One region of the Pseudomonas sp. 20-5 genome, then DNA from elsewhere that is predicted to be linked to it. Evidence: predicted binding sites of a transcription regulator. Region 1 holds the regulator's gene; each other region holds the start of a gene.
What was found. The regulator sigma-54, encoded in region 1, starts transcription at its own class of promoters, with help from an activator protein. The targets are predictions, from matches to a motif close to ANTGGCATNNANNTTGCTNT.

Region 1 (9,580 bases):
GCGAACAGCAGGCCGGTCACCACCGGCCCCAGTTCGCGCAGCAGGGTCAGGGCCACCATCTGCCCGACCGCCTGCTCGGAACCATAGGAAATCAGGATGTTGTAGCCCTGCAGGGCCAGCACCATGCCAATGAACAGGCCCGAGACGACGATGATCGCCAGCGACAGCACGCCTACCGAGTAGAGTTGCTTCACCAGCAGGTGCAAACCGGTGCCTGGCGTGCGCCGGCCGAGCAGGGCGTGGCCGAGGAACAGGGTCGAGCGGCCGAGCGCGGCGACCACGTCCAGGCCGGCGCGGCCGAACAGCCGGATACGTTCGAGGGGAGAGACTCTACGCATCAGCGCTCTCCCAGCAGGTCGGCCCGGTAGTCGCGGGCCGGATAATGGAACGGAACGGGACCATCCGGGATTCCCTTGACGAACTGGCGGATACGAGGATCGTCGGTTTCCTTGAGGACGTCCGGCGTCCCGTGGCCAAGTACCCGGCCGTCGCCGACGATATAGATGTAGTCGGCGATGCTGGCGGTCTCGGCCAGGTCATGGGAAACCACGATGCTGGTGATGCCGAGGGCATCGTTGAGCAGGCGGATCAGGCGCACCAGGACGCCCATGGCGATCGGATCCTGCCCCACGAACGGCTCGTCGTAGAGCAGGATCTGCGGGTCCAGGGCGATCGCCCGGGCCAGGGCGACGCGGCGCTTCATGCCGCCGGAAAGCTCGTCCGGCATCAGTTCCACGGCGCCGCGCAGGCCGACGGCCTGAAGCTTCATCAGGACGATGTCGCGGATCATCTCTTCCGGCAGCTGGGTATGCACACGCAGCGGAAACGCGACGTTCTCGAAGACGTCGAGATCGGTGAACAGCGCCCCGCTCTGGAACAGCACGCCGAACTGCTTGCGCATGTCGAACAGGTCGCCGCGCGAAAGCTGCGGCAGGTTCTGCCCGTTGACCCAGACCTCCCCCTTCGAAGGACGCAACTGGGAGGCGATCAGCCGCAGCAACGTGGTCTTGCCGCAACCGGACGGGCCCATGATGCCGGTCACCTTTCCGCGCGGGATACGCACATCGATGTTGTCGAAAATCGCCCGCGATCCGCGCTTGAAGGTCAGGCCCTTCAACTCGACCGCGTAGGCACTATCGGTGCTCATCAGGACTCCTTGCGATGCGACCCGTCCATGCTGGACGCCTTGCCCCGTTGCAAAGGCACGCATCCCGGAGGGGTCGAATGGGCGCGGACTATAGCACTGCGGCGGGTTCTGGCCCAAGGCCTGGCACCGTGCCGTTCAGCTTGGATTCAGCTTGTTCGGAGCGTTCTCTCAGCCCTTTAGGACATATCGCACACTTCAGGTTCACTACGGACAGAAAAAAATCGCGTCGACGTCGAATATATCGACATTTATGCAGTCATAGCGCGGAGTGCAGATAACGGCGGCGTAACAGAGCATTGCAGTCCATACAACATTGCGCCGCGGGGGATGCGGACCGACTTCACAGCATGGCTGGTGTAAGCGGGGCACGCTTTCCCGTTATAATCCCGCCTTTAATCCAGGCGCCACATTCGTTGAACATGAGCCAGAACCTCGATTTCATCCATTCCGCCCAGCGCACCATCGGCCTCGAGCGCGACGCGGTAGACAGCCTGCTGGCGCGGATTGGCGACGATTTCGTCAAGGCCTGCGAACTGCTGCTGGCCGGCAAGGGCCGGGTCGTCGTCGTCGGCATGGGCAAGTCCGGTCACATCGGCAAGAAGATCGCCGCTACCCTGGCCAGCACCGGCACCCCCTCCTTCTTCGTGCATCCGGCCGAGGCCAGCCATGGCGACATGGGCATGATCACCAAGGACGACGTGGTCCTCGCCCTGTCCAACTCCGGCTCGACTGCCGAAATCGTCACCCTGTTGCCTCTGATCAAGCGCCTGGGCATCACCCTGATCAGCATGACCGGTAACCCCGAGTCGCCCCTGGCCAAGGCTGCGGAAGTGAACCTGGACGCCAGTGTCGGCCAGGAAGCCTGCCCACTGAACCTGGCCCCGACCTCCTCCACCACCGTAACCCTGGTCCTCGGCGACGCCCTGGCGATCGCCCTGCTCGAAGCCCGCGGCTTTACCGCGGAAGACTTCGCCTTCTCGCACCCGGGCGGTGCGCTGGGCCGCCGACTGCTGCTGAAGGTGGAAGACGTCATGCACGTCGGCGAAGGGCTGCCGCAGGTGCTGCTCGGCACCTCGCTGACCGGCGCGCTGATGGAAATGACCCGCAAGGGCCTGGGCATGACCGTAGTGCTCGACGAACATGGCAAGCTTGCCGGCATTTTCACCGATGGCGACCTGCGTCGCGCCCTGGATCGGGGCATCGACGTCCGCCAGGTCACCATCGACCAGGTGATGACCGTCCACGGCAAGAGCGTCCGCGCCGAGATCCTCGCCGCGGAAGCCCTGAAGATCATGGAAGACAACAAGATCGGCGCACTGGTGGTGGTCGACGCGGACGACCGTCCGGTCGGCGCCCTGAACATGCACGACCTGTTGCGCGCAGGAGTGATGTAATGAGCGATACCCATTCGGCCGCGGAACTCCCGGTCCGGGCCAGCCGGATACGCCTGGCGATTTTCGACGTCGACGGCGTGCTGACCGACGGCAAGCTGTATTTCCTCGTCGACGGCAGCGAGTTCAAGACCTTCAACACCCTGGACGGACATGGCATCAAGATGCTCATCGCCTCCGGCGTGCGCACCGCCATCATCACCGGCCGCGACACTCCGGTGGTCGAACGGCGCGCGCGCAACCTGGGCATCCAGCATCTCTATCAGGGCCGGGAAGACAAGCTCGCCGTCCTCGACGAACTTCTCGGCGAACTCGGACTAGGCTATGAGCAAGTCGCCTACCTTGGCGACGACCTGCCCGATCTGCCGGTGATCCGCCGCGTCGGCCTGGGCATGGCGGTAGCCAGTGCCGACCCGTTCGTGCGCCAGCATGCCCATGGCGTCACCGCGGCCCGCGGCGGCGAAGGCGCCGCCCGCGAGTTCTGCGAACTGATCATGCGCGCCCAGGGTACGCTCGAAGCCGCCCAGAGCGCCTATCTGTAGAGCCGACCATGCCGAAGACACTACGCCAGAAACTGCTGCTCGCCCTGATCGCCCTGTTGCTGATCGTCGCGGGCTACTACTGGAACGTCGGGCTCGAGCTGTTCAACGAACAGCCGACCCGTCCCGGCCAGGACAATACCATCGACTACTATGCCGAGAATGCCCATAGCCTCCAGTACCAGGAGGACGGCAGCCTCGACTACGAGATGACCGCGGTGAAGCTGGAGCACCAGAAAGCCACGGACATCACTTTCGTCACCACCCCCGACCTGCTGCTCTTCCGTGGCAACGTGCAACCCTGGCACATCCAGAGCGCCCGCGCCGAAGTCGGACCGAAAGGCAAGGAGGTCGAACTCATCGACGACGTGCGCGTCGCACGTACCGATGCCAAGGGCCAACCAAGCATCCTGACCACCACTCGGCTGACCGTATTCCCCGACAAGAATTATGCACAGACCGAGCAAGCCGTTAAAATCGACGCGGCCAATGGAGTGACGACGGCTGTTGGAATGAAAGCGTATCTGAAAGACAGCCGGATGCACCTGCTGTCCAACGTAAGAGGTCAGCATGAGGTTCGTTAATACCCTCCCCCTTATTTTCGGTCTGACTGCCGCCCTCGGCAGCTCCATGGCCTTGGCCCTGCCTTCGGACCGCGAACAACCGATCCGCGTCCAGGCCGACAGCGCCGAACTGGACGACAAGCAGGGCGTCGCGGTCTACCGCGGCGACGTCGTGGTGACCCAGGGCAGCACCAAGCTGACCGGCAACACCGTGACCCTGAAGCAGGACAAGAACGGCGACATCGAGGTCGTGACCTCGGTCGGCAAACCTGCCTACTACGAGCAGAAACCCGCTCCGGACAAGGACGTGACCAAGGCCTATGGCCTGACCATCCAGTACTTCGTCACGCAGAACCGGGTCGTGCTGATCGACCAGGCCAAGGTGATCCAGGAAGGCAACACCTTCGAAGGCGAGAAGATCGTCTACGACACCCAGCGCCAGATCGTCAACGCGGGTCGTGCCACCGGCTCCCAGGTGACCAGCCCGCGCCCGCGCATCGACATGGTCATCCAGCCGAAGAAAAAGGCCCAGTAATGGCAACGCTCAAAGCCCAGCACCTGGCCAAAAGCTATAAAGGCCGGCAAGTCGTCCGCGACGTCAGCATGTCCATCGATAGCGGGCAGATCGTCGGCCTGCTCGGTCCGAACGGTGCCGGCAAGACCACCTGCTTCTACATGATCGTCGGCCTGGTCCAGGCCGACCAGGGCGTGGTCCGCATCGACGAGCAGAACGTCACCCACCTGCCGATGCACGGGCGCGCCCGGGCCGGCATCGGCTACCTGCCGCAGGAAGCCTCGATCTTCCGCAAGCTGTCGGTATCCGACAACATCATGGCGATCCTCGAGACCCGCAGCGACCTCGATCGCAACGGTCGCAAGGAAGCCCTGGAAGGCCTGCTGCAGGAATTCCACATCCACCACATCCGCGACAACCTCGGCATGAGCCTGTCCGGCGGCGAACGACGCCGGGTGGAAATCGCCCGCGCCCTGGCCAGCGCGCCGAAATTCATCCTCCTCGACGAGCCCTTCGCCGGCGTGGACCCGATCTCGGTCGGCGACATCAAGCAGATCATCCATCACCTCAAGGCGAAGGGTATCGGCATCCTCATCACCGACCACAACGTCCGCGAGACCCTGGACATCTGTGAAACGGCGTATATCGTCAATGATGGGCAGTTGATCGCGGAAGGGGATGCCGAGAGCATCCTCGCCAACGACCTGGTCAAGGAAGTCTACCTGGGGCACGAGTTCCGCCTCTGAAGAAATCTCCTAGCGCGCCCTCCGGCCTCGCCGGAGCGGTTCCGCTCGCCCGCGGTTTCGCAACCACGAGTGCCGCCTGGAGCGGATGATTTATTCAGAGCAACCCTAGGCAAAGTACGAAAATTCAGGCATATAATTTGCTTCCTGGCGGTGCCGCCACCTCGGCACCCGTAGTAGTGGATGGTGCCATCCGGTACCAGCGAATAAGGTACTAAGCCCTCAGCCATGAAACCATCGCTAGTCCTCAAGATGGGCCAGCAGCTGACGATGACGCCGCAGCTGCAACAGGCCATACGCCTCCTCCAGCTATCCACCCTGGACCTCCAGCAGGAAATCCAGGAAGCGCTGGAATCCAATCCCATGCTCGAACGCCAGGAAGACGGCGACGATTTCGACAACAGCGACCCTCTCGCCGATGGCGCCGAACAGGCGGCCAGCGCGCCCCAGGAGAGCCCTCTCCAGGAAAGCGCCACGCCCAGCGTCGAAAGCCTCGACGACGACCAGTGGAGCGAACGCATACCCAGCGAGTTGCCGGTGGATACCGCCTGGGAAGACATCTACCAGACCAGCGCCAGCAGCCTGCCCAGCAACGACGATGACGAATGGGACTTCACCGCGCGCACCAGCAGCGGCGAGAGCCTGCACAGCCACCTGCTCTGGCAGGTCAACCTGGCACCGATGTCGGACACCGATCGGATGATCGCGGTGACCATCATCGATAGCATCAACAACGATGGCTACCTCGAAGAGTCCCTCGAGGAAATCCTCGCCGCCATCGATCCGGAACTGGACGTCGAGCTCGACGAAGTGGAAGTCGTGCTGCGCCGCATCCAGCAACTGGAACCCGCCGGCATCGGCGCCCGCAACCTGCGCGAGTGCCTGCTGCTGCAACTGCGCCAGTTGCCGTCCACCACGCCCTGGCTGAACGAAGCGCTGCGCCTGGTATCCGACTACCTCGACCTGCTCGGCGGCCGCGACTACAGCCAATTGATGCGGCGCATGAAGCTCAAGGAAGACGAACTGCGCCAGGTCATCGAGCTGATCCAGTGCCTGCATCCCCGGCCCGGTTCGCAGATCGAATCGAGCGAAGCCGAATACATCGTCCCCGACGTCATCGTGCGCAAGGACAACGAGCGCTGGCTGGTCGAGCTGAACCAGGAGGCGATGCCGCGCCTGCGCGTCAACGCCACCTACGCCGGCATGGTCCGCCGCGCCGACAGCAGCGCCGACAATACCTTCATGCGCAACCAGTTGCAGGAAGCCCGCTGGTTCATCAAGAGCCTGCAGAGCCGCAACGAAACGCTGATGAAGGTCGCCACCCAGATCGTCGAGCACCAGCGCGGTTTCCTCGACTACGGCGAAGAAGCCATGAAGCCGCTGGTCCTGCATGACATCGCCGAAGCGGTGGGCATGCACGAATCGACCATTTCGCGGGTCACCACGCAGAAATACATGCATACGCCGCGCGGCATTTTCGAGCTGAAATATTTCTTTTCAAGTCACGTCAGTACCGCCGAAGGCGGGGAATGCTCGTCCACCGCGATCCGCGCGATCATCAAGAAACTGGTGGCCGCGGAAAATGCGAAAAAGCCATTGAGCGACAGCAAGATCGCTGGTTTACTGGAGGCACAGGGCATTCAAGTGGCTCGCCGCACCGTCGCCAAATACCGCGAATCCCTGGGCATAGCCCCTTCGAGCGAGCGCAAGCGACTGGTGTGACGTTGATCCACGCCAAGGTGTTCCGGAGGCAGGTTGCTAACCTGCCACTTACACACGGGCAACAAGGAGAACGCGGTATGCAAGTCAACATCAGTGGCCATCAACTGGATGTGACCGACGCCCTGCGCGACTATGTCGGCGAGAAACTGAGCCGTCTGGAGCGCCATTTCGACAAGATCACCAATGTTCAGGTGATCATGGAGGTCGAGAAACTGAAGCAGAAGATCGAAGCCACCCTGCGCATCGCCGGTGGCGAGATCGTAGCCAATGCGGAACATGAGGACATGTACGCGGCCATCGACCTGCTGATCGACAAACTCGACCGTCAACTGATCAAACACAAAGAGAAGTATCTCGAACGGCAGCAAGGCGTAGGCGCCCGCTGATCTCCCCTCCCCTATGATCCGACTTGAGCAAATCCTGACCCCCGGCCGTTCCCTCGTGAACGTGCCGGGCGGCAGCAAGAAACGCGTACTCGAACAAATCGCCAACCTGGTAGCCAGGGAGCTGCCGGAGTTCGACGCCCAGACCATCTTCGAAAACCTGGTGGCCCGGGAAAAACTCGGTTCCACCGGCTTCGGCAATGGCATCGCCATTCCGCACTGCCGCCTGTCTGGCTGCCAGAGCCCCATCAGCGCCGTGCTGCACCTGGATGCTCCCGTGGACTTCGACGCGCTGGACGGCGCGCCGGTCGACCTGCTCTTCGTCCTGCTAGTACCGGAGGCCGCGACCGAAGAACATCTCGAACTGCTCCGGCAGATCGCCGCCATGCTCGACCGTGCCGACGTACGCGACCGCCTGCGCAGCGCTCCCACCGCCGAAGCGCTTTATCAGATCGTGGTAGACGTACAGAACGGGCAATGACATGCGCCTGATCATCGTCAGTGGCCGCTCGGGCTCGGGCAAGAGCACCGCCCTGAACGTCCTCGAAGACAACGGCTTCTATTGCATCGACAACCTTCCCGCCAGCCTGCTTCCCGACCTGGCGCAGCGCGCCCTGTTGCACACGGAGCTACTGCAGCCACAGGTGGCGGTGTCGATCGACGCCCGCAACCTGCCCAGCCAGTTGCAGCGCTTCCCCGAACTGTTGCAGGAAGTGCGGGACAACCACATCAACTGCGATGTGCTGTATCTCGACGCCGACGACGAGACGCTGCTCAAACGATTCTCGGAAACCCGCCGGCGCCACCCGCTGACCACCGACACCCGTTCGCTGGCGGAGGCGATTGGCGACGAGAGCCAATTGCTCGGACCGATCGCCGACCTCGCCGACCTGAAGCTGGACACCACCAGCCTCAACCTCTATCAGCTGCGCGACACCATCAAACTGCGCCTGTTGAACAAGCCGGAGCCCGGCACCGCGTTCCTCGTCGAATCCTTTGGCTTCAAGCGCGGCATGCCAGTCGACGCCGACCTGGTGTTCGATGTGCGCTGCCTGCCGAACCCCTACTGGAAGCCCGAGTTGCGCGATCATTCGGGGCTGGAGCCGGAAGTCCGCGAGTATCTGGCCGCCCAGCCGGACGTCGAGGAAATGTACCAGGACATCGTCGGCTACCTGAACAAATGGCTGCCGCGCTTCGCCGCCAGTAACCGCTCATATGTAACAGTTGCGATAGGCTGTACCGGCGGGCACCATCGTTCGGTCTACCTCGCCGAGCGGATTGGCGCTGCACTCAGGGATTCCCTGAAGAACGTGCAGATTCGCCACCGCGATCTCAGCAGCTAGCCCATAACAAGAAGGACAGACTCCCCAAGATGCCCGCCCTCGAGATCACCATCATCAACAAGCTCGGTCTGCACGCCCGCGCGGCGGCCAAGTTCGTCGGCGTCGCGGGGCGCTACCCTTGCCAGGTCCGGGTCGGCCGCAATCCTGAAAGCTGCGTCGACGGCAAGAGCATCATGGCCGTGATGATGCTGGCTGCCGGCAAGGGCACCAACCTGCACCTGCATACCGAAGGCGAACAGGAAGACGAGGCGTTGAACGCGCTGGTCGAACTGATCAACAACAGGTTCGACGAGGGCGAGTAGGCTCTTCCCAGCGACAACGAAAAAGCCGCCAACTGGCGGCTTTTCCTTTCCGGCGATTGCGGCCGGCGTCAATTCAGCTCGGGTCGGATGAATCCCCTAGCCCAGCGCGGTATCCAGCACCATCATCAGGCAGAAACCGAACACCAGGCCCAGCGTAGCCTCGGCGGCATGTCCCTGGCGGTGGGACTCGGGAATGATCTCGTGGGTGACCACGAAGAGCATCGCTCCCCCCGCGGCGGCCAGCCCCCAGGGCAGGAGCAGCGCGGAGAGGCCGACCAGCCAGGCGCAGAGCACCGCGAACAGCGGCTCGACCAGGCCCGACGCGGCACCGACCAGCATCGCCTTGAAACGCGACATACCGACTCCGGCCAGCACCAGCGCCACCACCAGACCTTCCGGCACATCCTGCAGAGCGATGCCCAGGGCGAGGCCGTTCGCCTCGTCCAGGCCGGCACCGGCCGACACGCCAACCGCCATGCCTTCGGGGATGTTGTGCAGGACGATGGCCGTGACGAACAGCAGGATGCGCGGGGGAATGCCACCGGACAGTGGCGCGCCCTCGCAACCGGGATGGACGTCCGGCATCAGCCGGCCGAGGATGAACAGCCCCATCACGCCGACCGCCAGGCCGAAGCTGACCAGGAACCCCGCGCCGAACTTCGAGTAGCCGAGGTCGCCGGCCGCGGATAGCGCCGGCATGATCAGCGAGAAGGCCGTCGCCGAGAGCATCACGCCGGCACCGAAGCCCAGCAGCGCATCCGACAGGCGCGCCGGCATGGTCTTCACCACCAGCACCGGCATCGCCCCGAGAGCGGTACCGAAGGCACAGAGCAGGCCGCCTTTCAATGCCAGCACGATGGGCGCCGGCAGGTTGAGTTCGGCCAGCAACAGCGCGTGGCGGCCGAGCAGGTAGCCGCCGCCGATGAAGATCAG
Region 2 (9,580 bases), 550 kb from region 1:
GGCGAGCGAATACGCCCTCGCCGGGCAATTGCGCCTGGACCTGGTGATCCAGGGCGCGGAACAGGGCGAGGCGTTCCTCGCCGCCGGCCTGGATATTCCACTCAACGTCTGGCTCAAGCTCGACTCCGGCATGCACCGCCTGGGCTTCGATCCTGCCGCGCTGCGCGCCTGGCATGCGCGCCTGCGCAGCCATCCCGGTGTGCGCGAGCTGAACCTGATCAGCCATTTCGCCTGCGCCGACGAACGCAACCATCCGCTCACCGAACAGCAGCTGGAGAGTTTCCTCGGCCTGCTCGACCTGGACTTCGACCAGCGCAGCCTGGCCAATTCGGCGGCGGTGCTGACTATCCCGGCCGCCCACATGGACTGGCTGCGGCCGGGAGTCATGCTCTACGGGTCGACCCCGCTGGCCGACCTCAGTGCTGCCGAACTGGGCCTGAAGCCGGCCATGAGCCTGGGCGCGCAGTTGATTTCACTGCGCGAGGTGGCCGTGGGTGAGAGCGTCGGCTACGGCGCCACCTGGATCGCCGAGCGGCCGGCGCGGATCGGCACGGTCAGTTGCGGCTACGCCGACGGCTATCCGCGTACCGCGCCAGCCGGGACTCCGGTACTGGTCGGGGGACGCCGCGCGACCCTGGCCGGGCGGGTCTCGATGGACATGCTGGCGGTCGACCTCTCCGACCTGCCGGAGGCTCGCGTTGGCGACCCGGTGGAGTTGTGGGGCGCCGGGTTGTCGGTGGACGAGGTCGCCCGTGCCTGCGGCACCCTTGGCTACGAGCTTCTGAGCAAGGTCACGGCTCGGGTTCCGCGACGCTACAGCCACTGATTCAGGAGATACGCTCCGGTGCCAGGGCGGTCGGCCAGGGGAGCGCCGGCGCGGTCTCGCGTTCATCGTCGGCAGCCATCGCATAGCCGGCGCGCCCGGCGCCCTTGACCCGGTACAGCGCCTGGTCGGCGGCCTTGTAGAGTTTGCCGAACTGCAGGGCGTCGCCGGGAAACAGGGCGACGCCGATGCTCGGTGTGATCACCAGCCACTGCTTGGCGAACTCCACCGGTTTCGCCAGTTCTCGCAGCAGGCGTTCGGCGATGTCGCGGGCATGCTGCTCGGCATTCGACCCGCCGACCAGCACGGCGAATTCGTCGCCGCCGAGGCGCGCCACGCAATCCTCGGTGCGCACGCAATGGCGCAGCCGCTGGGCCACGTTCTGCAGGACGAAGTCGCCGGCATCGTGGCCATGGGTATCGTTGATCGGCTTGAAGTGATCCAGGTCGATCAGCAGCAGCGCCATGCTGTTGCCGTGGCGGCGCGCGTCGTCCAGGGCGCTTTCGGCGAACTCCATCAGGTGCCTGCGGTTGCCAAGCCCGGTCAGCGGGTCGTGATGGGCGGCGTACTGCAGTTGCGCTTCGCGCATCTGCAACTGGCGATTGGCCTCGCTCAACTCGTTGGTACGGACTTCCACGGCGCGTGCCAGGTCGCGCTGGGCGCTGTGCAGCAGGGCCAGGCGCGCGTTCTTTTCCTGGTCGGCCTGGTCCAGGGCCAGGGCCCTTTCCTGCTTCAGATCCTGGATGCGCGAGGCGAGCGCCAGGGAGAACAGCAGGGCCTCCAGGGTCAGCGCCAGCGGGAAGACCATGGCGTTGGCCGAGGTCGGCTGGACCAGCGCGGTGGCGCGCATCACGCCAAGGCTGACGCTGCCGAGCACCAGGCCGAAGCCGACCAGGTACAGGCGCGCCGTGGCCGAACCCTGGCGCCAGCGCTGCACTGCCAGGCCGATGGCGATCGGCAGGTTGGCCAGCAGGGTCAGCGCCAGCACGCCGGCCGCCTGCCAGCGCCAGCCGGCGGCGTTGAACGCCAGGCAGGCAAGGAACAGCAGGCAACAGGCGTTCAGCAGGTGATGGGCCCAGCGTGCGTGCTGCCGGCTTTGCAGCAGGTTCTGGCTGAAGCGGATCACGCAGATGCCCCAGATCGCCAGCAGCGCCAGGCGGTCAAGCCACCAGGGCACCGCCCGCTCGGGCCAGAAATACTCGAAACCATGGCCGCTGATGCTCAGGGTCAGCACCAGCGCGCTGGCAGCGGTCAGCACGTACCAGAAATAGGCGCGATCGCGCAGGCTGGTGAAGAGGAACAGGTTGTACAGCAGCAGGGCGAGGATCAGCCCGTAGGCCATGCCGAACAGCAGGTTGCCCTGGCTGCGGTATTCCAGCAGTTCGTCGTGGCTCCAGAGCCTCAGCGGAAAGGCGTTGCCGCCGGGATCGTAGCTGCGCAGGTAGACGCGCAACGGCCCATCGCCGGGAGGGATCCGGAACAGCGGATGACGATAGGCGTGGTCGCGGCCCTCGGCGAAGGGCACCGCTTCGCCGCTGCGATGTTCACGGAACCCGCCGCGCTCGTCGGGGAGGTACAGGCGCAGGTCGTGCAGGCTGGCGCTGGCGACTTCCAGCCACCAGCCGCCGGATACCGCCTCGCGTCTCGGCAGGTCGAGGCGCAGCCACCAGGCGCTGCGGCTGAGGCCGACGCTGGTGCGGCCGGCGGCGGCGACGAAGCGGCCGGCCTGCTCCGCTTGTTCGAGGTCCTCCACCGCCAGGTTGCCATCGGGGTCTTCGAGCAGGTCCAGCGAGCCGTTCAACCAGGCACCGCTGGCCGGAGGCGCCGGAAACTCCGGCGCGGCGCGCGAAACGGCGCTGGCCAGTAGCAGGAAGATGACCGCGAGCAGGGCAAGAGGATGGCGCACGATGACTCTCCCGGGGGCCTGCCTTAGAGGCCGGGTGAGATGACGATGAATGGAGTATAGAAACAAGATGGCTAAATGATGGCATTTTTTCGAAGCCGGCCGACGACAGGCAATACCCAGTGAAAACGTCGGAATTGCTCATTTTTTGTGCTATATTCCGCGCCCCGCGTTTTCGCGACCCCCCATTCCTAGAGATACCCCCTGGTGCCCGTGATGCAAGCCGCCAAGCCGCTGTTCGACTATCCCAAGTACTGGGCCGAGTGTTTCGGTCCGGCGCCCTTCCTGCCTATGAGTAGGGAAGAGATGGATCAGCTCGGCTGGGACTCCTGCGACATCATCATCGTCACCGGCGATGCCTACGTCGACCACCCGTCCTTCGGCATGGCCATCATCGGCCGCCTGCTGGAGGCCCAGGGGTTCCGCGTCGGCATCATCGCCCAGCCGGACTGGCAGTCGAAGGACGACTTCATGAAGCTCGGCGAGCCGAATCTGTTCTTCGGCGTGGCGGCCGGCAACATGGACTCGATGATCAACCGCTATACCGCGGACAAGAAGGTCCGTTCCGACGACGCTTACACCCCCGGCGGCCTGGCCGGCAAGCGCCCGGACCGCGCCAGCCTGGTCTATAGCCAGCGCTGCAAGGAGGCCTACAGCCATGTGCCGGTGATCCTCGGCGGGATCGAGGCCTCGTTGCGGCGCATCGCCCATTACGACTACTGGCAGGACAAGGTCCGCCGCTCGATCCTGATGGACGCCACGGCCGACATCCTGCTCTACGGCAACGCCGAGCGTGCGGTGGTGGAAATCGCCCAGCGCCTGGCCCAGGGCGAACTGGTGAGCGCGATCACCGACGTGCGCGGCACCGCCTTCGTCCGTCGCGACACCCCGGAGGGCTGGTTCGAGATCGATTCCACGCGGATCGACCGGCCGGGCAAGATCGACAAGATCATCAATCCCTACGTGAACACCCAGGACACCGCCGCCTGCGCCATCGAGCAGGAAAAGGGCGCGCAGGATGACCCGCAGGAAGCCAAGGTCGTGCAGTTGCTGGCGAACCCCAGGCTGACCCGGGAGAAGACCGTGATCCGCCTGCCGTCTTTCGAGAAGGTGCGCAACGACCCGGTGCTCTATGCCCACGCCAACCGCGTGCTGCACCTGGAGACCAACCCGGGCAACGCCCGTGCCCTGGTGCAGAAGCACGGCGAAGTGGATGTCTGGTTCAACCCGCCGCCCATTCCGATGAGCACCGAGGAAATGGACTACGTGTTCGGCATGCCCTATGCCCGCGTGCCGCACCCGGCCTACGGCAAGGCGAAGATTCCCGCCTACGAGATGATCCGCTTCTCGGTGAACATCATGCGTGGCTGCTTCGGCGGCTGCACCTTCTGCTCGATCACCGAGCATGAGGGACGGATCATCCAGAACCGCTCGCACGACTCGATCATCCGCGAGATCGAGGAGATGCGCGACAAGGTACCCGGCTTCACCGGCGTGGTCTCCGACCTTGGCGGACCGACGGCGAACATGTACCGCATCGCCTGCAAGAGCCCGGACATCGAGCGGCACTGCCGCAAGCCATCCTGCGTGTTCCCCGGCATCTGCGAGAACCTCGATACCGACCACAGCTCGCTGATCGAGCTGTACCGCAAGGCCCGGGCGCTGCCGGGGGTGAAGAAGATCCTGATCGCCTCCGGCCTGCGCTACGACCTCGCCGTCGAGTCGCCCGAGTACGTCAAGGAACTGGTGACCCACCACGTCGGCGGCTACCTGAAGATCGCCCCGGAGCACACCGAGCGCGGTCCGCTGGACAAGATGATGAAGCCGGGGATCGGCACCTACGACCGCTTCAAGCAGATGTTCGAGAAGTTCTCGAAGGAAGCCGGCAAGGAGCAGTACCTGATCCCGTACTTCATCGCCGCCCATCCCGGGACCACCGACGAAGACATGATGAACCTGGCCCTGTGGCTCAAGCGCAACGGCTTCCGCGCCGACCAGGTCCAGGCGTTCTATCCTTCGCCGATGGCCACTGCCACCGCTATGTATCACTCGGGCAAGAACCCGCTGCGCAAGGTCACCTACAAGAGCGATGGCGTGACCATCGTCAAGAGCGACCAGCAGCGGCGCCTGCACAAGGCCTTCCTGCGCTACCACGACCCGAAAGGCTGGCCGCTGCTGCGCGAGGCGCTGGAGCGGATGGGGCGCGCCGACCTGATCGGCAATGGCAAGCACCACCTGGTCCCGACCTACCAGCCGGATACCGGCGAATACCAGAGCGCCCGGCGGAAGAACTCGACGCCGGCCGGCAGCAAGAAGGCCGGCAAGCTGCTGACCCAGCATACCGGCCTGCCGCCACGCGCCAGCGACGGCGGCAAGCCGTGGAGCAAGGGCCAGCAGAACAAGGCGACGGCCTTCGCCAAGGGCAAGAAGAAGTCGCGCCAGCCGAACATCCCGCGCTGATCGCCGGGGCGGCCCTGCCGCCCGCAAAGCGTGCGCGGCTGCAACCTTGCCTGCGGTCGCGCACCGTCGCAGTGCATTGCCGCGGCACGACCTCCTGGCCGCCCGGGCCTGACGGCGCTGGCACAAGTCTTGCGCTTCCGGGGCATCCCGGTCTTCACGAAGAACCGTCGTGGCGGACCCGGCAACGCCTCGTCGCTTCGCTCCGGCGTCGCGCCGCCGACTCCGCTACAGTGACCGCAACCCCAGCCCCGCGAGCCTTCGATGCCCGAGCTGCTTGCCCACTATCCGTTCACCGATACGGCCTACCACGAGTTGCTCGATCGCCAGGGCGGCGTGCGTCCCCATTGGCAGCGGCTGTTCCGCCAACTGGAGCGCAGCAGCCCTGAGCAATTGCGCCAGCGCCAGGCCCTGGTGGAACGGCAGATCCAGGAGAACGGCGTCACCTACAACGTTTACGCCGATCCCAAGGGCACCGACCGCCCCTGGGCGCTGGACCTTCTGCCGAACCTGCTGTCCGCCGCCGAGTGGCAGCCGATCGCCGCTGGTGTGGCGCAGCGTGCTCGGCTGCTCAATGCGCTGCTGGCCGACCTGTACGGCGACCAGCGTCTGCTCGCCGAAGGGCTGCTGCCCAGCGAACTGGTCTTCGGCCATCCGAACTTCCTCTGGCCGGCGCTCGGCATCCGGCCGCCCGGCGGGATTTTCCTGCACAGCTATGCCGTGGACCTGGCGCGCGATGCCGACGGACGCTGGCAGGTCCTTGCCGACCGCACCCAGGCTCCGTCCGGCGCGGGCTATGCGCTGGAGAACCGGCAGATCGTCTCGCGGGCCTTGCCGGAACTCTATCGCGACCTGCGCGTGCAGCATCTCGCCGGGTATTTCCGCACCCTGCAGGAGACCCTCGCCAGCCAGGCCGCCGGCGACGGCGAGACGCCGCTGGTGGTGCTGCTGACTCCCGGACGTTTCAACGAAACCTACTTCGAGCATCTCTACCTGGCGCGCCAGCTCGGTTTTCCGCTGGTCGAGGGGCACGACCTGACGGTGCGCGACGCCACCCTCTATCTCAAGACCCTCGGCGGCCTGAAACGGGTGCACGCGGTATTGCGGCGCCTCGATGACGATTTCTGCGACCCACTGGAATTACGTACCGACTCGGCGCTGGGCATTCCCGGCCTGCTCGAGGCGGTACGCCAGGGACGCGTGCTGGTGGCCAACGCACTGGGCAGCGGAGTGCTGGAGTCGCCCGGCCTGCTCGGCTTCCTGCCGCAGGCTTGTCGCCGCCTGCTTGGCGAGGAACTGGCGCTGCCCTCGCTCGACACCCGCTGGTGCGGCGAGCCGCAAGCCCTCGAGGCGATACTCGCGGCACTGCCCGACCTGGTGATCAAGCCGGCCTTTCCCGGCCAGCGCTGCGAACCTCTGTTCGGCCACGCCCTCGACAGTGCCGGCCTGGCATCCCTCGGCGAGCGCTTGCGCGAGCGCCCGCAGGCCTACGTGGCGCAACGCCTGGCGCAGTTGTCCCAGGCACCGGTCTGGCGCGACGGCAAGGCCGGCGTCGGCCTGCAGTCGCGGGCCATCGGCATGCGCGTATTCGCCGTCGCCGCCAGCGACGGTCGCTACTGGGTGATGCCCGGCGGCCTGACCCGCGTAGCCTCGGCGGCGGACGCCGAAGTGGTGTCGATGCAGCGCGGCGGGGCGAGCAAGGACACCTGGGTGCTGGCCGAGCGAGCAGTCGGCGGCGAGCCGTTGCGCCCGCGCCGGCTCGGCGTGCGCGACCTGGTCCGCGAAGACCCCTACCTGCCGTCGCGGGTGGTGGAGAACCTGTTCTGGTACGGCCGCTATGCCGAGCGTTGCGACGACCATGCGCGTCTGTTGCGGGTGGTGCTGTCGCGCTACGTGGATGCCGATGGCGACGAAGAGGCGTTGCGCAGCGCCCTGGCCCTGGCCGGCGGCATCGGCCTGCTGCCCGGGGATGGCGAGCCGTTGGAAAGGTGCCTGTTGCGGGCGTTGCTCGACGAGCACTGGCCGGCGAGCCTGTGCGCCAACCTGCGGCGCCTGCACTGGGCGGCGGCGCAGGTGCGCGGGCGCTTGTCCGGGGAGAACTGGCTGGCCTTGCTGGAGCTGCAACGCGACATGCAGGCGCTCGATCCGGCACGCACCGACCTCGGCGAAGCGCTGGACTTCCTCAACCGGCTAGTGATGTCCCTGGCCGCGTTGTCCGGTTTCGCCCTCGACGACATGACCCGCGACGACGGCTGGCGTTTCCTGATGATCGGCCGGCGCATCGAGCGCGTGCGCTTCTTCGCCGAGAGCATCGCCGCCTTCCTCGACGGCGGTAGCGCCTGGGACGCCGGCGCGCTGGAGTGGCTGCTGGAGCTGGGTAACAGCGGCATCACCTACCGCTCGCGCTACCTGGCGTCGCCGCAGCTGGTCCCGGTGCTCGACCTGCTCCTGTTGCACGAGCAGAACCCGCACTCGCTGCGCTTCCAGTTGCAGGCCCTGGAGCGTTCGCTGGAGCGCCTGCACGAGGAGTTCGGCGCGCCACGCGAGCGGGAACTCAGGACCCTGGGCGAACGCCTGCGCAGCTTCGATCTGGCGGCCCTGGAAAGCCCGCTGTTCGGCGCGGCAGGACTCGATGAGGTGCTCGTCGGGCTGGCGCGACTGCTGCGCGACATCGCCGCCTGCGCCGGACAGGTCTCCGATCGGCTAGGCTTGCGCTATTTCGCCCATGTCGACGATGTCAGCCAGAGAACGGTATCCACCTGATGTCCGCACCCGCGCTTCGCTCCGTTCCGCTCCAGGGCGCCCGCTACCAGGTGCTGCACGACACCCATTACCGCTATGCGACGCCGGTCTCGCTGTCGCGGCAACTGGCGCATCTCTGGCCGCGCGAATGCGCCTGGCAGGCCTGTCATGAGCGGGCACTGCTGATCGAGCCGGGGCCGAGCCGGCGCGAGGATGGCCACGACGCATTCGGCAATCCGCTGAGCCGGCTGGCCTTCGAGCGTCCCCACGAGGCGCTGCGGGTCAGCGCGCGACTGCAGGTCGAAGTGTTCGCCCATGCGCCGGCGCAACTGACCGCGTCGCCGGCATGGGAAACCGTCGCCGCCGGGCTGGCATTTTCCGGGCGGGCGCTGTCCGCCGCCGAGCTGGAAGCCTGCCGCTATCGCGTCGAGTCGCCCTATGTGCGCATCCAGCGGCGATTCGCCGAGTTCGCCGCCGACTGCTTCCCGCCCGGACGGCCGTTGCTGGTGGCGGCGGCGGCACTGATGGAGAAGATCTTCCGCGAGTTCGCCTTCGATGCGCAGGCCACCCAGGTGGCGACGCCGCTGGACGAAGTGCTGGAGCGCCGTCGCGGGGTCTGCCAGGACTTCGCCCACCTGATGCTCGCCTGCCTGCGCGCGCGCGGACTGGCGGCGCGCTACGTCAGCGGCTACCTGCTGACCCGCCCGCCGCCCGGACAGGCGCGACTGATCGGTGCCGACGCCTCGCATGCCTGGGTCTCGCTGTATTGCCCGGAGAACGGCTGGGTGGATTTCGACCCGACCAACGACCTGTTGCCCGACCTGGAGCACATCACCCTGGCCTGGGGGCGGGATTTTTCCGATGTGTCGCCGTTGCGCGGGGTGATCCTCGGTGGCGGTAGCCATGACCCGGAGGTGCGGGTGACGGTGCTGCCGCTACGGGAAACTGCCGGCTGATCAAAAAGTGATCGGTCCCGCGGAGGCCCTGCCGCCCGGGACTCCCGGACCTTTTCACCCAGGTTGTCCACAGCCTCGCCCACGCCGTTTGGGGACAACGAAGCGGTGCTCCGGCAAATTCGCGGCGCCGTGCTAGCTTTTCCAGAAGCCGCTACGGACGTTGTCGGGCCAAGGGCCGGAGCCTGCCTTTCCGGTGCCAGGGGCGGTTCTCGTACGGAGCCAGACTCCTTCCTTGCGCACGGTGAGCGATATGGATGACACGACGATCGTCAACGTAGGTACCGAGAAGATCAACGCGCTCTGGGCGACGGTGTCCCAGTACGCCTTCGCCTTCGGCATCAAGATTCTCGCGGCCATCGCCTTCTGGGTGATTGGCCGCTGGCTGATCGGCTTCGCCGTCGGCATGGTGCAGAAATCCCTCGAGCGGCAAAAGGTCGATCCCACCGTGCTGCGCTACGTGGGTTCGTTCATCACGGTGACCCTGAACGTGCTGCTGGTGGTGGGCATCCTCGGTTTCTTCGGCATCCAGACCACCAGCCTGGCGGCGCTGATCGCGGCGGTCGGCCTGGCCATTGGCATGGCCTGGTCGGGATTGCTGGCGAACCTGGCGGCCGGCGGCTTCATCATCGTCCTGCGGCCGTTCAAGGTCGGCGACTTCATCTGCGCCGGCGGAGTGACCGGCACGGTCAAGGAGATCGG
Region 3 (9,580 bases), 620 kb from region 1:
GCGTCGAAGCCGCCGACCACCAGGTTGCCCTGGGCGACCGCGTAGACCTGGCCGTCGATACCTTTCAGCGGAGTCATCAGCAGGCTGCCGCCGCGCAGGCTCTTGGCGTTGCCGATGGACGACACGGTGACGTCGATCGGCTGGCCCGGCTTGGCGAACGGCGGCAGGTCGGCATGCACCGATACCGCGGCGACGTTCTTCAACTGCACGTTGCCGACGTTGGCCGGCACCTTGATGCCGAACTGCGCCAGCATGTTGTTGAAGGTCTGCAGGGTGAACGGCGTCTGCGTGGTCTGGTCGCCGCTGCCGCTCAGGCCGACCACCAGGCCATAGCCGATCAACTGGTTGGTCCGCACGCCCTGGATGCTGGCGATATCCTTCAACCGCTCGGCCTGGGCCGCGCCGGCGGCCAGGAGCAGCGCGGCGAGGGCCAGCAGGTGCTTGAACTTGGTCATCGCGAGCGTCCTCAGAACGGCCACAGCGGGCTGAGGAAGAAGCGGTCCAGCCAGCCCGGCTGACTGGCATCGGCGAAGGCGCCGGTGCCGGAATAGGTGATCCGGGCGTCGGCCACGCGGGTCGAGGACACGGTGTTGTCGGTGGCGATATCGTCGGCGCGGACCAGGCCGGCGATGCGCACCAGCTCGTTGCCGGTGTTCAGGGTCATCCACTTCTCGCCGCGCACGGAGAGGATGCCGTTGGGCAGCACCTCGGCCACGGTCACGGTGATCGAGCCGGTCAGGCTGTTGCTCTGCCCCGCCTGGCTATCGCCCTTGGCGTCGCGCGAGCCGCCGTATTCGGCGCTGAGGCTGAGGTCGCCGCCGCCGATCGGGTTGTTGGTGGTCATGCCGCTGCCGAACAGCGAGGTCAGCCCCATCTTGGTCTTGCTGTCCTTCTGGATATCGGAGTTGGCTTTCTTGCTCGCCTGGGTCTTCTCGTTGAGGGTGATGGTGATGATGTCGCCCACGCGGAAGGCCTTGCGGTCGTCGTAGAGGTTCTGCTCGAAACCGGCCTGGTAGATCGCGCCGTTGTTCTGCGCGGCGGGCAGCGGGGTGCGCGGCAGCACCGGCGCGTAGTACGGATCGTTCGGCTTCGGCGGTGGATTGACGCAACCGCCCAGGGCGGTGGCGATGCCAAGCAGGGAGACGATCATCAGCCGGTTCATATCAAGCTACCTCGCGGCGTACAGCCAGGGCCCGGTCAGGGCCCGTCAAAGATTCTGGGTGACGAAGGACAACATCTGGTCGGCGGTGGAGATGACCTTGGAGTTCATCTCGTAGGCGCGCTGGGTGGTGATCATGTTCACCAGTTCCTCGACCACGTTGACGTTGGAGTTTTCCAGGGTGTTCTGGGCAACCGTGCCGAGGCCGTTGAGACCCGGCGTACCGACCTGGGGCGCGCCGCTGGAGCCGGTTTCCAGGAACAGGTTGTTGCCGATGGCCTGCAGGCCGGCCGGGTTGATGAAGTCGGCGGTCTGGATGTTGCCGATCACCTGCGGCTGGGCGTTGCCGGTGGTGGTCACCGAGACGGTGCCGTCCTGGCCGACGGTGAAGGTCTGGGTCTCGTTGGGCACCACGATCGCTGGCTCCAGGGCGAAGCCGTTGGAGGTGACGATCTGCCCGTCGGAGTTCAGGTGGAAGCTGCCGTCGCGGGTGTAGGACACGGTGCCGTCCGGCAGCAGGACCTGGAAGAAGCCGCGCCCGTTGACCGCCATGTCCAGCGGCTGCTCGGTGGTCTGCAGGCTGCCCGGGGTGAAGATCTTCTGGGTGCCGACGACGCGCACACCGGTACCCAGTTGCAGGCCCGAAGGCAGCTCGCTGTCCTGGGTCGACTGGCCGCCCGGCTGGCGCCGGATCTGGTACAGCAGGTCCTGGAACTCCGCGCGGTCGCGCTTGAAGCCGGTGGTGGATACGTTGGCCAGGTTGTTGGAAATGGTGGTCAGGTTCATGTCCTGGGCGGACAGACCGGTCTTGCTGACCCACAGTGCCGATAACATCGTCGTGCTCCTCGGGTGCCGGTTTTATGGCACCACGCTCAAGTGATTAGCTGATTTGCAAAACCCGCGCCATGGCCGCCGAATCGTCCTCGGCGGTGCGCATCATCTTCACGTGCAGCTCGAATTGACGGGACAGCGAGAGGATCGCGGTCATCTCTTCCACCGCGTTCACGTTGCTGCTTTCCAGGAAACCGGAGACCACCTTCACGTTGGCGTCGGCCAGCGGCGCCTGCTCGCCCGGCTGCGGCTTGTAGTGCAGCAGGCCGTCGGTACCCTTCTCCATCTGCTTCAGGTTCGGGTTGACCAGCTTGATCCGGTCCACCACGGCGACCACGTTGGGGTTCTCGCCAAGGGCGCGGATGCTGATGGTGCCGTCCTGGCCGATCTCCACCTTTTCCTCCGGCGGCACGGCGATCGGCCCACCGTTGCCGAGCACCGGCAAGCCATCGCCGGTGCGCAGCATGCCGAGGGCGTCGATATGCATGCCGGCGGTACGCACGTAGGCCTCGCTGCCATCCGGCGCCTGGACCGCGACGAAGCCGTCGCCGTCGATGGCGATGTCCAGCTCGTTGCCGGTTTCCTGGAGGCTGCCATGGCTGAAATCGGTACCGGGCCGCTCGCTCATGGCGAATACCCGCGCCGGGAAGCTGTCGCCGAACACCTGCATCGAACGCGCCTGCTCGAAGTCGCGACGAAAGCCGCTGGTCGAGATGTTCGCCAGGTTGTTGGCATGAGCACGCATCGCCAGGGTGTTCTGGCTAGCCCCGCTCATGGAGACGTACAGCATCTTGTCCATCGAATCCTCCAGGCACCGGCACAATCCGCCGGGCTTTCTTGCAGGTTATCCAGCAAGCGCCGTGCCAGAATTCGAAAAAACAATTAATACATTGATTTAAAAGGATTTTATAAAACAGAAAGCCTCCTTTCGGAGGCTTCGGGGGCACCCCCTGGCCAGGGGTTGCCGCTGGCGGCAAGGGCCTTGCCGGTGCCCGGACGGCACCGGCAAGCCGTCATCAGCGCAGGTTGATGATGGTCTGGGTCACCGCATCCTCGGTCTGGATGGTCTTGGCATTGGCCTGGTAGTTGCGCTGGTGGACGATGAGGTTCACCAGTTCGTTGGAGATGTCCACGTTGGACGCTTCCAGCGCGCCGGATTGCAGCGCCCCCAGGGTGCCCGAGCGCGGCGCGCCGACCGCCGGCTCGCCGGACTCCGAGGACTGCACCCAGGAGGTCTTGCCGATCGGCGTCAGGCCCTGGATGTTGGCGAAGTTGGCCAGCACCACCTGGCCCTGCACCTTGGACTGGCCGTTGGTGTAGCGGGCGAAGATCACCCCGGTGTCGTCGATTTCCAGGCCTGCCAGCTGACCGGTGGTGTAGCCGTCCTGGATCGGGTTGCTCTGGGCGAACGCGGTGGAGTACTGGGTGGTCTTGCGCATGTCGAAGGAGATGCCGCTGGCGGCACCGGTCGCGCCGTTCCAGGCGTAGGTCGGCGGGGTCTTGCCGTCCGAGGCCGCCGGAATCCAGCCGGTGCCGGGAGTCGGCGGATTGCCGGTGGCCGGACTGAACTGGATCACGTTGGTGGTCGCGTCGATGCTGAAGCCCGGCCCGCTGGTGCTGCCGTCCGGCGCCCGAACCGAGGTCATCTGGCCGCTGGCGTCGAAGGTGACGTTGAAGCTCATCGGCGTCTTGTTCGACGGATCGAGCGGATTGACGCCGTCGATCAGCACTTTCATGGTCCAGCTGTTCTCCGGAATCGGCGGGGTCGCATTCGGGTCCGGCTCGTTCTTGATGAAGAACTGGCTCATGGTGTGGGAGTTGCCCTGGCTGTCATAGATGCCCAGCGAAGAGGACGAGTTGTAGGTAGCGGCGTCGGACGGATCGAACGGCGTCACGGTCGGCGGCTTCAGCGTCGAGTTGAGGTTGTACGACTGCTGGATGCTCGAGGTGGCCTGCGGCGCCTGATTGGCGCGCTCGACCTTGAGGTCGGTGACCACGCCGTTCTGCAACTGGCCGTTCGGCCCGACGGCATAGCCCTGCAGGCGGTAGCCGTTGTTGTCGACGATGAAATCCTGCTTGTCGGTATTGAAGTAGCCGGCGCGGGTGTAGCTGATCGCCCCGTTGTTGCTGGTGACGAAGAAGCCGTTGCCGTTGATGGCCAGGTCCAGCACGCTGTTGGTCGAGTCGATGTTGCCCTGCTTGAACATCTGCGAGACGTCCGAGAGCAGCACGCCGCTGCCCTGCGGGTTGCTGCCCGAACCCAGCACCGAGGCGGCGTAGACGTCGGCGAACTCCGCGCGGGATTGCTTGAAGCCTACGGTGCCGGCGTTGGCGATGTTGTTGCCGGTGACGTTCAGGCCGCTGGAGGCCGCCTGGATGCCGCTCAGGCCGATGTTGAAACTCATGGATAGCTCCTTGCCGGAAACGCCGGCTTACTGGCCGATGATCTGTACTTTGGACAGCGCGATGCTGCCCAGGCCTGCGAGGTTGAGCATCAGCTCGCCGCCGTTCTGCCCCAGGGTGACGCTGTCGACGTTGGCCGGCAGGTAGGTCTGGAGCCCGTAGGTCTTGCCGTCGATCGAGGTCTGCGCCTCGAACTTGTAGGTGCCCGGCGGCATGATGTTGCCGCTGCTGTCCTTGCCGTCCCACATGAAGCTGACGCTGCCGGCAGCCTGCTGGCCGAGGTTGATGCGATTGACCACGGTGCCCTTGTCGTCGTAGACGTTGACCCATACGTTGCTGCTGGAGACCGGCAGGTTGAGGGACGCCTTGAAGGTGTCCTTGGTGTCCACCACCGACTTGTCGGTCGCCACGATGACCTTCCGCCCCACCAGCGACGAGGCTTGCAGGGCCTGCGACGACTGGTAGTTGGAGAGAATGCTCTCCATGCTCTTGTTCAGCGACTGCACGCCTTCCACGGTGCTGAACTGGGCCAGTTGGGCGATGAACTCGCCGTTCTGCTGCGGCGACATCGGGTCCTGGTTCTTCAACTGGGCCACCAGCAGCTTGAGGAATTCGTCCTTGCCAAGGTTGCTGCTGCCCTTGACGCTCTGCCCGGTCTCGGTGGCGCCGCTGCCGGCGGCGCGCTTGCTGCCGTTGACGTTGCCGGTGTTGCTGCTGGTGCCGCTGACGTTATCGATGCTCATGCTCTACTCCGCTCACTGACCCAGGGTCAGGACCTTCTGCATCATCTGTTTGGCGGTATTCATCATTTCCGCGTTGGTCTGGAAGGCACGGCTGGCGGAAATCATGTCGGCCATTTCCTCGACCACGTTCACATTGGGGTAATACACGTAGCCGTTGGCATCCGCGGCCGGATGGTTCGGCTCGTAGCGCGGCATCAGCGAACTCTGGTCCTCGACGATGCCCAGCACCTGCACGCCGGCGCCGGAGCTGTCCTGGTCGGCGAACAGCGAGCCGCTGTCGCCCTGGGCCTGCTGGAACATGGTGGAGAACACCGGATGGCGGGCGCGGTAGGTCTTGTCGACGCTGGAGGAAACCGTCTCGGCGTTGGCGATGTTGCTGGCCACGGTGTTCAGGCGGGTGCTCTGGGCGCTCATGCCGCTACCGGCAATGTTGAAGACACTGGCGAGGGACATGGCGGTTACTCTCCACGCAGGGCGCTGACCAGCCCTTTGAATTTGCTGTTGAGGAAGGTGAAGGACGCCTGGAAGTGCATGGCGTTCTCGGCGTAGTTGGCCTGCTCGATCTGGGCGTCGACAGTGTTCTGGTCGATCGACGGCTGGACCGGGATGCGGTACTGCAGGCTGCCCTCGCCCATGCCGAAACCTTCGGCGGCGATATGCCGCTCGTTGGTGGTGCGGGTGGCGAAGGTACCCTTGGCGGCCTTGTCCTTCTGCTCGGCGAGAACCGCGGCGAAGTCCAGGTCGCGAGCCTTGTAGTTCGGGGTATCGGCGTTGGCCAGGTTGTTGGCCAGCACTTCGGCGCGCTGGGCGCGGAAGCTGAGGGCCTGCTGGTGGATACCGAGTGCTCTGTCGAAACTGATGCTCATGGCTGCGAACCTGTTTGCCGGTGTGGCTTTCGTCGCCAACACTTCAGCAAGGCCCGTGCCAGATTATTAAAATCCTTTATATTCAAGAACTTGAGTTTATTTAAGGGCAACCCGGAAGCGGCAAGCGGCAAGCCGTTTCCGCTTGCCGGCAAGGGTGGCAAGCCCCTGGAACGGCCTCTCCGGCAAACGAAAAAAGGCCCGATATCGTCGATATCGGGCCTTTCCCATGCTTCCGGCCGCCGGGGACTCGGCTCACTCGTGGCGAATGATCCGCTCGAGATCCACCGGTTCGCCGGGATGGGCATGCAGCTTGGCGCGAATGTCCTCGAACATCGCATCGTATTCCTTGTGCACCCGGGTGATCGCGCCGAACTTCGGGTGCAGACCGTGCTTCTGGGCGACCCGCGTGGCATCGCTGGCGAAGTTGAAGGCGGTATCGCGCGGCAGCTCGAAGGAGTCGCTGAACGGCTTGCCGTCGATCTCGCCGTCCATGTCGAAGTGCACATAGGCGCCGGATTCGGCGTTCTGCCGCACCTCGTAGCGGATATGGATGTTGATGTCCTGCTGGTCGAGGCCGGGCAGGCTGACCAGATGGAGGTGGCCTGGTTCGAACATGACGAATCTCCTGGTGGGAATCGGAATCAGTCTAGCCAGGGTCGAGCGAAAGAAAACCGCCCTGGATCAGTGCAACGTCGCTTTTTCCGCGCGTTCCTGAATGACCACCCAGGGCGCCACCACCACCGCCCAGAGGGTCGGGTCGCGTTCGAGGAAGTCCTTGGCCGCATCCTCCCCGACCTTGCTCAGGCCGCCGCCGGAAAGCCAGGCGGCGACCTTCTCGCGGTCGTCCCCGGCCAGGGCCTCGGCGACTTCCACCAGGTCCAGCGCGGCATCGACCTGGAGCAAGGCGCCACGGGCGAAAAACGGTTGCAGCTCGGCCCAGGAAATGACCGCGGTCTCGCCGAGCAGCTTGGCATAGAGGGTGCTAGTTTGTTCTGTCATGGGATCTACCTGGATTGCATGGGCGCCATGATAACGCCCGCCGGTAGCCCACGACAGCCGAAGGGAAACCGGGCCCAGGGAGGTGAGGCAGGTCCGCGCCGTTTTTCTATACGTTTATGTCAACCAGGCGACACGACTCACGGGAGCTCGCCGTGCCGTGCTTTTCAAGCGACGAAGCGCCGCTCTACACTGTACCGGTACAGTTCCCGGGGTCCGTCCATGACGATCACCCGGTCTCCTCCGGCCCCCGCGGCCGCGAGACTACAACAATGACAACACACAAGAAGAGTGGAGCACTATGAAGAAGGGTACTCAGCGTCTATCCCGCCTGTTCGCCGCGATGGCCATTGCCGGGTTCGCCAGCTACTCCATGGCCGCCGACACCATCAAGATCGCCCTGGCTGGCCCGGTCACCGGTCCGGTAGCCCAGTACGGCGACATGCAGCGCGCCGGTGCGCTGATGGCAATCGAACAGATCAACAAGGCAGGCGGCGTGAACGGCGCGCAACTCGAAGGCGTGATCTACGACGACGCCTGCGATCCCAAGCAGGCCGTGGCGGTCGCCAACAAGGTGGTCAACGACGGCGTCAAGTTCGTGGTCGGCCATGTCTGCTCCAGCTCCACCCAACCCGCCACCGACATCTACGAAGACGAAGGCGTGCTGATGATCACCCCGTCGGCCACCGCCCCGGAAATCACCTCGCGCGGCTACAAGCTGATCTTCCGCACGATCGGCCTGGACAACATGCAGGGCCCGGTGGCCGGCAAGTTCATCGCCGAACGCTACAAGGACAAGACCATCGCGGTACTGCACGACAAGCAGCAGTACGGCGAAGGCATCGCCACCGAGGTGAAGAAGACCGTGGAAGACGCCGGCATCAAGGTTGCCGTCTTCGAAGGCCTGAACGCCGGCGACAAGGACTTCAACGCGCTGATCAGCAAGCTGAAGAAAGCCGGCGTGCAGTTCGTCTACTTCGGCGGCTACCACCCAGAAATGGGCCTGCTGCTGCGCCAGGCCAAGCAGGCCGGGCTGGACGCGCGCTTCATGGGCCCGGAAGGGGTCGGCAACAGCGAAATCACCGCGATCGCCGGCGACGCTTCGGAAGGCATGCTGGCGACCCTGCCGCGCGCCTTCGAGCAGGATCCGAAGAACAAGGCCCTGATCGACGCCTTCAAGGCGAAGAACCAGGATCCGAGCGGCATCTTCGTCCTGCCCGCCTACTCCGCGGTCACAGTGATCGCCAAGGGCATCGAGAAAGCCGGCGAGGCCGATCCGGAGAAGGTCGCCGAGGCCCTGCGCGCCAACACCTTCGAGACTCCCACCGGGAACCTCGGGTTCGACGAGAAGGGCGACCTGAAGAACTTCGACTTCACCGTCTACGAGTGGCACAAGGACGCCACCCGGACCGAGGTCAAGTAAGCATCGTTGCAGTACGGAGCCCACGTCACCCACCGTGGGCTTTGTTTTAGTACCCGCATGATTCCGCGAGCGGCGGCCCGGCAAGGGCAGGCGAAGACCGGCAGCGTTCACTCCTGGTGGACGGGAGCGCGGCTTTCCCCTGCCTCCCGCCGGCCCGCCGCGCGCCGGATCGTGACGGGTCTCAGCAGCGTTCCGGCCCCACACCCGCGAGCCGAACGTCTACCTGCCGTACAACGGCGGGCGTTTAGCGAGAGAGTCCCATGCCCGAGATTTATCATTACCTACAACAATTGGTTAACGGCCTGACCGTCGGCAGCACCTATGCGCTGATCGCGATCGGCTACACCATGGTCTACGGCATCATCGGCATGATCAACTTCGCCCACGGCGAGGTGTACATGATCGGCTCGTACATCGCCTTCATCGCCATCACCCTGCTGGCGATGATGGGGCTGGACAGCGTTCCGCTGATGATGCTCGCCGCATTCGCCGCCAGCATCATCGTCACCAGTGCCTTCGGCTACAGCATCGAGCGGGTCGCCTACCGCCCGTTGCGCGGCGGCAACCGCCTGATCCCGCTGATCTCCGCGATCGGCATGTCGATCTTCCTGCAGAACGCCGTGATGCTCTCGCAGGACTCCAAGGAAAAGGCCATCCCGACCCTGCTGCCCGGCAACTTCGTGTTCGGCGAAAGCAGCATGAACGGCGTGGTGATCTCCTATATGCAGATCCTGATCTTCGTCGTCACCTTCCTGGTGATGTTCGGCCTCACCCTGTTCATCTCCCGCTCCCGCCTGGGCCGCGCCTGCCGCGCCTGCGCCGAGGACCTGAAGATGACCAACCTGCTGGGTATCAACAGCAACAACATCATCGCCCTCACCTTCGTCATCGGCGCCGCCCTGGCCGCCGTCGCCGCGGTGCTGCTGGGCATGCAGTACGGCGTGATCAACCCCGGGATCGGCTTCCTCGCCGGGATCAAGGCGTTCACCGCCGCGGTGCTCGGCGGCATCGGCAGCATCCCCGGCGCCATGCTCGGCGGCCTGCTGCTGGGCGTCGCCGAAGCCTTCGGCGCCGACGTGTTCGGCGACCAGTACAAGGACGTGGTGGCCTTCGGCCTGCTGATCCTGGTGCTGCTGTTCCGACCTACCGGCATCCTCGG

Region 2: a site for sigma-54 is predicted at 5,303-5,322, ahead of AC1RB9_RS25780 (circularly permuted type 2 ATP-grasp protein). Genes of this name have one in related genera too.
Region 3: a site for sigma-54 is predicted at 6,046-6,065, ahead of flgB (flagellar basal body rod protein FlgB). Genes of this name have one in related genera too.

What each region holds. Positions count from the first base shown of each region.
Region 1 covers NZ_CM165584.1:5,022,728-5,032,307, forward strand. The annotation lists gene mlaE (lipid asymmetry maintenance ABC transporter permease subunit MlaE) at 1-338, opposite strand, end outside; gene AC1RB9_RS23190 (ATP-binding cassette domain-containing protein) at 338-1,147, opposite strand; gene kdsD (arabinose-5-phosphate isomerase KdsD) at 1,561-2,541, shown strand; gene AC1RB9_RS23200 (KdsC family phosphatase) at 2,541-3,080, shown strand; gene lptC (LPS export ABC transporter periplasmic protein LptC) at 3,089-3,661, shown strand; gene lptA (lipopolysaccharide transport periplasmic protein LptA) at 3,648-4,175, shown strand; gene lptB (LPS export ABC transporter ATP-binding protein) at 4,175-4,900, shown strand; gene AC1RB9_RS23220 (RNA polymerase factor sigma-54) at 5,126-6,619, shown strand; gene hpf (ribosome hibernation-promoting factor, HPF/YfiA family) at 6,697-7,005, shown strand; gene ptsN (PTS IIA-like nitrogen regulatory protein PtsN) at 7,019-7,483, shown strand; gene rapZ (RNase adapter RapZ) at 7,485-8,345, shown strand; gene AC1RB9_RS23240 (HPr family phosphocarrier protein) at 8,375-8,647, shown strand; gene AC1RB9_RS23245 (ZIP family metal transporter) at 8,744-9,580, opposite strand, start outside.
Region 2 covers NZ_CM165584.1:5,574,017-5,583,596, reverse strand. The annotation lists gene alr (alanine racemase) at 1-826, shown strand, start outside; gene AC1RB9_RS25790 (diguanylate cyclase) at 828-2,729, opposite strand; gene AC1RB9_RS25785 (YgiQ family radical SAM protein) at 2,943-5,186, shown strand; gene AC1RB9_RS25780 (circularly permuted type 2 ATP-grasp protein) at 5,448-7,946, shown strand; gene AC1RB9_RS25775 (transglutaminase family protein) at 7,946-8,881, shown strand; gene AC1RB9_RS25770 (mechanosensitive ion channel family protein) at 9,132-9,580, shown strand, end outside.
Region 3 covers NZ_CM165584.1:4,402,331-4,411,910, forward strand. The annotation lists gene AC1RB9_RS20230 (flagellar basal body P-ring protein FlgI) at 1-455, opposite strand, end outside; gene flgH (flagellar basal body L-ring protein FlgH) at 467-1,162, opposite strand; gene flgG (flagellar basal-body rod protein FlgG) at 1,208-1,993, opposite strand; gene flgF (flagellar basal-body rod protein FlgF) at 2,040-2,789, opposite strand; gene flgE (flagellar hook protein FlgE) at 3,007-4,395, opposite strand; gene flgD (flagellar hook assembly protein FlgD) at 4,423-5,136, opposite strand; gene flgC (flagellar basal body rod protein FlgC) at 5,149-5,589, opposite strand; gene flgB (flagellar basal body rod protein FlgB) at 5,595-6,002, opposite strand; gene AC1RB9_RS20270 (DUF5064 family protein) at 6,255-6,617, opposite strand; gene AC1RB9_RS20275 (DUF2288 domain-containing protein) at 6,684-7,001, opposite strand; gene AC1RB9_RS20280 (branched-chain amino acid ABC transporter substrate-binding protein) at 7,300-8,421, shown strand; gene livH (high-affinity branched-chain amino acid ABC transporter permease LivH) at 8,682-9,580, shown strand, end outside.